DNA from 3 places in the Macrococcus bovicus genome. Region 1 is predicted to be linked to each of the others. Evidence: riboswitches for the same ligand, from Rfam matches in the RefSeq annotation. Region 1 holds a riboswitch; each other region holds the start of a gene.
What was found. Region 1 has a riboswitch for thiamine pyrophosphate ahead of tenA (thiaminase II). Riboswitches for the same ligand answer to the same signal wherever they lie in the genome.

Region 1 (2,272 bases):
GGCGATTTCCCAGCAATATGGTACATCAGTTGCAAATATTAAGGCTGAAAACAATTTAACTTCCAATCTGATCTTACCTAAACAAGTCTTAAAAATTAACGAAAAAACGGTTAAAGCTGCTCCTCACGACACAACACTCTATCATATCGTTGCAGGCGATACTTTAGGCAAAATTGCTGCTCAGTTCAATGTAACAGTGGCAGACCTTAAAGCTTGGAATAACTTAGCCTCTGATTTGATTATCGCAGGTAAAACTTTAAAAGTCAGTGCACAACAGGCACCAGTGAAAACCTATCAGGCGCCAGCACAACAGGCGCCGGTGAAAACATACCAGGCACCCGCACAACCGGCACCGGTGAAAACATACCAGGCACCCGCACAACCGGCACCGGTGAAAACATACCAGGCGCCAGCACAACCGGCACCGGTGAAAACATACCAGGCACCAGCACAACAGGCGCCTAAAGCAGCAACAACTCAAACTTCAGCTGCTTCATACGCGACAAATTCCAGCGTAGATGCTCACTTGAAATTAATCATGCAACGTGAATCAGGCGGTAACCCACGCGCGGTCAACCCTGCTGGTTACTATGGTTTATTCCAGTTCTCGCCTTCAACTTGGGCAGCTGTTGGCGGTACAGGTAATCCGGCCGATGCTTCTGTTGAAGAACAATGGAAACGTGCTCGTATCCTTTATACACAATATGGTGCACAGCACTGGAGTACAGCTTATTAATCTGCCAAGACTATCTGAGGATAGTCTTTTTTTATTTGCATTCAATCTCCGGGTTCTATATGCTTAAGATAACAAAATACCTATTTACTGCTAGGGGTGCCTGATGGCTGAGATGACGATGTCAAACCCTTTACCTGATCTAGATAATGCTAGCGTAGGAAAGCGGTCGTATTTGAAGGCCTTTTTCTGCGGAAATAGGTCTTTTTTGTATGCTGAAGGAGGAATCATAATGTTTACTGATGAATTGCAACGAGAAGCGGAACCCATTATTAATGCGATTTACCATGATGCTTTTATACAAGGCATTATCAGGGGAGATATCTCAAAGGATGCAATCCGCCATTATTTAAAGGCGGATCATCTCTATCTAAATGAGTTTGCCAAAATCTACAGCCTGTTAATTGCCAAACTGGATGACCAGGCAGATATACGTTTTCTGCTTGAGCAGATTGACTTTGTTGTCAATGGTGAAGTGACTGCCCATTATACGATGGCAGATTATGTAGGGGAGGACTATACATCGATTATTGCAGGCGGCGAATGGTATCCGGCGAGTGACCACTATATCAAGCATATGTATTACAATGCCTTCAAATATGATGATGCAAGCTTCACTATCTGTGCCATGGCGCCTTGTCCTTATGTGTATCAGCAGTTAGCTTTAAAAATAAAAGAAAATCACGATTTAACAGGCAATCCTCTAAAAGACTGGGTAGATTTCTACGCGGTGAATATGGATGAATTGATGGGTCATTTAAACCGCTGGGTCAATCGTTTTGCTGAAACGACGACAGAACAGAATAAAGCCATTTTAAGACGCAATTTCCTCGAGAGCTGCGTTCATGAACGTAGATTTTTCGCGATGTCCTATCATCAGGAGACATGGGATGTTTAAAACCGCTTTATCTATTGCAGGCACAGATCCGACTGGTGGTGCCGGTACGATTGTTGATGTCAAAGTCTTTCAGTCAAGAGGCGTATACGGCATGAGCGCCATTACAAGCATTGTCGCACAGAATACGCGGGGCGTACAGCAGGTCTTCGATCAACCGGTGCATGTGCTGGAAGCTCAGCTTGAGAGTATCTACAGTGATATTGTACCGGATGCAGTCAAGACCGGTATGCTTGCGTCAAGTGAGGTCATGGATGTTGTGAGACCTTATATTGAAAAGCATCAGATTCCCTATGTCATCGACCCGGTCATGGTCGCAAAAAGCGGCGACGATCTGCTGAATGATGCAGGCAAGAACGCGGTGCGCTATAAGCTGCTCGATTTAGCGACAGTAGCGACACCGAACTTACCGGAACTCGAACGTATTCTGAACATGAAAGTGGAATCGAGAAGTGATATCGACCGTGCCGGCTCCATTTTTCTGAATGAGATCGGCAGTCAGGCTGTCATTGTAAAAGGCGGTCATATGGAAGGGGATGCCATTGATTACCTCTTTACGAGGAACGGTGTCATTGAACTGCCCGCCAGAAGGATAGCCACTCATCATACACACGGCACGGGGTGCACTTTCAGCGCAGTGATTA
Region 2 (2,272 bases), 880 kb from region 1:
CTGACCGTCATTGCTTCAGGTGGGGACGGCGACGGCTTTGCGATTGGTATGGGCCATACGATTCATGCGCTGCGCCGTAACATCGATCTCACCTATATTGTCATGGATAATCAGATCTATGGGCTGACAAAAGGTCAGACGTCACCTAGTTCAGCGCATGGATTTGTGACGAAGACCACACCTAAAGGTTCAATCGAGAAGAACGTTTCACCGCTTGAACTGGCGATTACAAGTGGCGCTACATTCATCGCCCAGAGCTTTTCATCAGATATCAAAGAACTGACGGCTATCATTGAAGCGGGTATTCAGCATAAGGGCTTCTCGTTCATCAATGTCTTCTCACCTTGTGTCACCTATAATAAAATCAATACGTATGACTGGTTCAAAGAAAATCTGACTAAGATCGCTGACATCGAAGGCTATGACCCTTCAAATAAAGCGCAGGCGTTATCCACTGTCATTGAGCATGACGGCCTGGTGACGGGGATTATCTATCAGGATACGGCAACACCAAGCTACGCAGAACAGATAGACGGCTACAGTCAGAACTTATCGCAGGCCGAGATGAAAATTACACAGCCTGAATTCAATGAACTTATGTTACAATTTAAATAAATCATAAAAACACTAGGGGAGCTTTTTGCTGAGACTGGAGGAATCCTAAACCCTTTTAACCTGGTCAGATAATGCTGACGGAGGGAAGTGTCTCAAACACAACCTTCTGCAGGTTGTGTTTTTTTAATGGAGGATAACTGATGAAAAAACTTTTGATAGGTGCAAGCTGTCTGATTCTACTGGCGGGCTGCAGTGAGCAAGGGACGAAGAAAGAAGACAAGAAAGAGGCTAAGGAACTGAAGAAAGTCACACTGATGCTTGACTGGACGCCCAATACCAACCATACAGGAATCTATGTGGCGAAAGAAAAAGGCTATTTCAAAGCGCATGGTCTGGACGTGACTATTAAGACACCAGGCGATGTGACAGCGGACCAGCTTGTCGCTGCTAATAAAGTTCAGTTTGGAATCAGTGCACAGGAGCAGGTCACGCAGGAACGGACAGAAGGTGTGCCGGTCAAATCGATCGGGGCTATTATCCAGCACAATACGAGCGGCTTTATGAGCCTTGCTTCTAAAAACATCCATTCACCTAAGGACTACGCAGGGAAAACTTACGGGGGCTGGGGCGCACCTATTGAGCGGCCATTTATTGATGCAGTCATGAAAAAAGACGGCGCGGATGTCAAGGATGTTAAAGTCGTCAATATGGGCAATACGGACTTCTTCACAGCCTCCAAGAAGAATATAGATTTCGCCTGGGTATTCTACGGCTGGACGGGTATTGAAGCGGAGACACGCGGCGAGAAAGTCAACATGCAGTACTTAACAGATTACGATAAAAATCTTGACTATTATACGCCGCTGATCATTGCGAACGAAAAATATATCCAGTCAGATAAAGAGACGGTTGATGCCTTTATGGCGGCTGTACAGGAAGGCTATGAGTTTGCGATTGATAAGCCGAAAGCAGCCGCTGATATTCTGCTGACCGAGGCGCCGGAATTAAAAGAGAGTAAGGAACTGGTCTATAAGAGTCAGGAATACCTGAAGGATAAATATCAGGATGACGCGAAGGAATGGGGCCTGCAGGACAAGAAGGTCTGGGAGAATTTTGCGCACTTTATGAAGGAAAATGATATCATCAACAACGACTTCAATGCTGACGATGCATTTACAAACGAATTTGTGGAGGGAAACTGATGGCAGACACTTTGATGAGCATTCAAATCATACCGAAGACGCCTAACGGTGAAGATGTGATTCCATATGTCGACAAGGCGATTGAAGTCATTCAGGCGAGTGGCCTGCCTTATGTTGTCAACCCGCTGGATACAACGATAGAAGGGGATATGCCGGAACTTCTTCAACTCATTGAAGATATGAACAAGAAAATGATGGCTGAAGGCGTGGTCAGCGTTATTTCTCAAGTGAAGTTCTATCATGCTGAAGAGGCTTCTATGGCAGAACTCGTCAAGAAATACCGATGAGATACTCTCTGAAGTTTGGTCTCTTCATCGCCGTCCTGCTGCTGCTCTGGGAGATGCTCGTTCGCCTGCTTCATGTCGATAGCTATACGCTACCTGCACCGAGTGCTATTGCAACCGCATTCATCACAGCATTCCCGGACTATAAGGATGACCTGGTGCCGACCATCCTGCTTGTGCTGGCAGGCTTGCTGGTCTCTATAGTTGTCGGTGTAGGGATGGCCGTGATGC
Region 3 (2,272 bases), 340 kb from region 1:
CTATCGTTGTAGGGGCTTATCAAGGTGTTGAGTTGATCGGTATTACTGCGGGTGAGACAAAAGACCCTCAGAAAAATATTCAAAAAGCGGTTAACAGCATTGTATGGCGTATCCTGATTTTCTATATCGGTGCAATCTTTGTTATCGTTACTGTTTATCCATGGGACGAGTTAGGTACGATCGGCAGCCCGTTCGTTGCGACATTCGCTAAAATCGGTATTACGATTGCAGCTGGACTGATTAACTTCGTCGTAATTACGGCGGCAATGTCCGGCTGTAACGCAGGTATCTTCAGTTCTAGCCGTATGGTTTATACACTGGCTCAAGAAGGAAAAATGCCAGCTATCTTCGGTAAAGTATTAAAAACAGGTGTGCCATTCTATGCAGTACTGGCAATCTCTATCGGTATTTTCTTAGGTGTTATCTTGAACGTTGTTATTCCAGGCGCTGATAAAATCTTCGTCTATGTTTACAGTGCATCTATCCTGCCGGGTATGGTGCCATGGTTCATGATTCTGCTCAGCCATATGCAGTTCAGAAAGAAACATCCGGAACTGATTGAGAATCATCCGTTCAAGATGCCAGGTGCCCCTGTTACAAACTGGCTGACAATTGGATTCTTAGTCCTTGTTCTGATCTTTATGCTGATCAATCCAGATACACGTGTTTCAGTGATCATCGGCTTTGTATTCCTTGCTGTTGTCACAGCAGCATACTTCCTGCTGGGCTATGATAAAAAGGATAAAGCACGCGGTACACAAGAAAGAGCCATCTACCGTGATTAATATGAATGAGCGATACTTCGGTATCGCTTTTTTATTTCTCCGGAAATATGATTGACTTTAAGGACGGACAGGTATACAGTTTAAATACAAATACATAACAGAAACACTAGGGGTGTTATTGTAACTGAGACGAGGTAACCTCGAACCCTTTGAACCTGATCTAGTTGATGCTAGCGGAGGAAAGTGTGTAGATTTTATTTTCTATGTCTTTTTTGACGCGCAATCATCTTGTGATGGTTGCGTGTTTTTTGTTGAGGAGGAGATAGAAATGAGAAAAGGTCTGACGTTATCAGATATTTTAGTGACAGTGCTCGTAGCAGTCATTTTTGGTTTCATCTACAATTTATGGTGGCTGCCTTATGAAGCCATTAAGCCGTTCGGGCTGCATATTGAACAGCTGACTTATGGCATGTGGTTCGCAGCAGCTGTCGTGGCTTACTTGATTGTACCTAAATTCGGCATTGCTTTACTGGCAGAATTTGCAGCAGGTGCCGGTGAAACGATCGTGATGGGGAAGTTTGATATTCCGACATTTGTCTTTGCCTTATTGCAAGGTCTGGCATGTGAACTGGTTTTCATGGCTTTCAGATATCGTTCCCGTAGTGTCATGGTATGTATTTTAGCAGGTCTTGCCGCGGCCTTCATCAGTTTGCCGATTGACTATTTCTATGGTTACATGAGCGAAGTCGCAACGTGGAATCTGATTCTTTTCATCGTCTTCCGGCTGCTCAGCGGGGCAGTGCTGGCGGGCATTCTCCCTTATATACTCGTCAAGGCACTTGATCAGACCGGTGTAACCCGTCTATTCCGCTCTGCATCACAGGAAGATTATGACGCACTCTAAACTTAAGGTAACAGATCTGCGGCTGAAATATCCCGGGGCTAAGGATAAGATATTTGACGGGTTATCGATTGATATCAAAGAAAAGGAAAAGGTACTGTTATTAGGACCTTCCGGCTGCGGGAAGAGCACGCTCCTCAACGTACTGGCAGGTATTGTACCTGAGTTGATCGAGCTGCCTCTGAAGTACGAGGAACGGCTGATTGATCCGCATGCTGCTGTGATTTTTCAGGATCCTGATAGTCAGTTCTGTATGCCGAAAGTCTATGAGGAGCTGGCATTTATTCTGGAAAACAGACAAGTGCCACGAGGTGAAATGGACCAGCGTATTGAACGCGTTCTTCGAGAAGTAAAGCTGGATGTCGATAAAAGTCAGTTCATCCATCAGCTGAGTGGTGGCATGAAACAGAAACTGGCGATCGCAGGCACTTTACTTCAGCAGGCTGAGACCCTCTTTTTAGATGAACCTTCTGCCATGCTGGATACTGAAGCGACAGAACAGCTCTGGTCTCTCTTGATTGCTCTTTGGCATGACCAGACAGTCGTGATTGTTGAACATAAAGTCGAGCATATCTGGTGGCATGTTGACCGGGTCATAGTGATGAATGAAAAAGGCGAGATTGTCCAGGAAGGTGCGCCTTCCTAT

Region 2: another riboswitch for thiamine pyrophosphate. It lies ahead of QSV55_RS05265 (ABC transporter substrate-binding protein); the one in region 1 lies ahead of tenA (thiaminase II).
Region 3: another riboswitch for thiamine pyrophosphate. It lies ahead of QSV55_RS00900 (ECF transporter S component); the one in region 1 lies ahead of tenA (thiaminase II).

Annotation. Positions count from the first base shown of each region.
Region 1 is NZ_CP128470.1:1,836,808-1,839,079, reverse strand. It holds gene QSV55_RS10035 (LysM peptidoglycan-binding domain-containing protein) at 1-736, shown strand, start outside; TPP riboswitch at 819-914, shown strand; gene tenA (thiaminase II) at 963-1,631, shown strand; gene thiD (bifunctional hydroxymethylpyrimidine kinase/phosphomethylpyrimidine kinase) at 1,624-2,272, shown strand, end outside.
Region 2 is NZ_CP128470.1:961,135-963,406, forward strand. It holds gene QSV55_RS05260 (2-oxoacid:ferredoxin oxidoreductase subunit beta) at 1-615, shown strand, start outside; TPP riboswitch at 620-718, shown strand; gene QSV55_RS05265 (ABC transporter substrate-binding protein) at 756-1,757, shown strand; gene QSV55_RS05270 (thiamine-binding protein) at 1,757-2,044, shown strand; gene QSV55_RS05275 (ABC transporter permease) at 2,041-2,272, shown strand, end outside.
Region 3 is NZ_CP128470.1:98,140-100,411, forward strand. It holds gene QSV55_RS00895 (amino acid permease) at 1-785, shown strand, start outside; TPP riboswitch at 884-984, shown strand; gene QSV55_RS00900 (ECF transporter S component) at 1,054-1,629, shown strand; gene QSV55_RS00905 (ABC transporter ATP-binding protein) at 1,616-2,272, shown strand, end outside.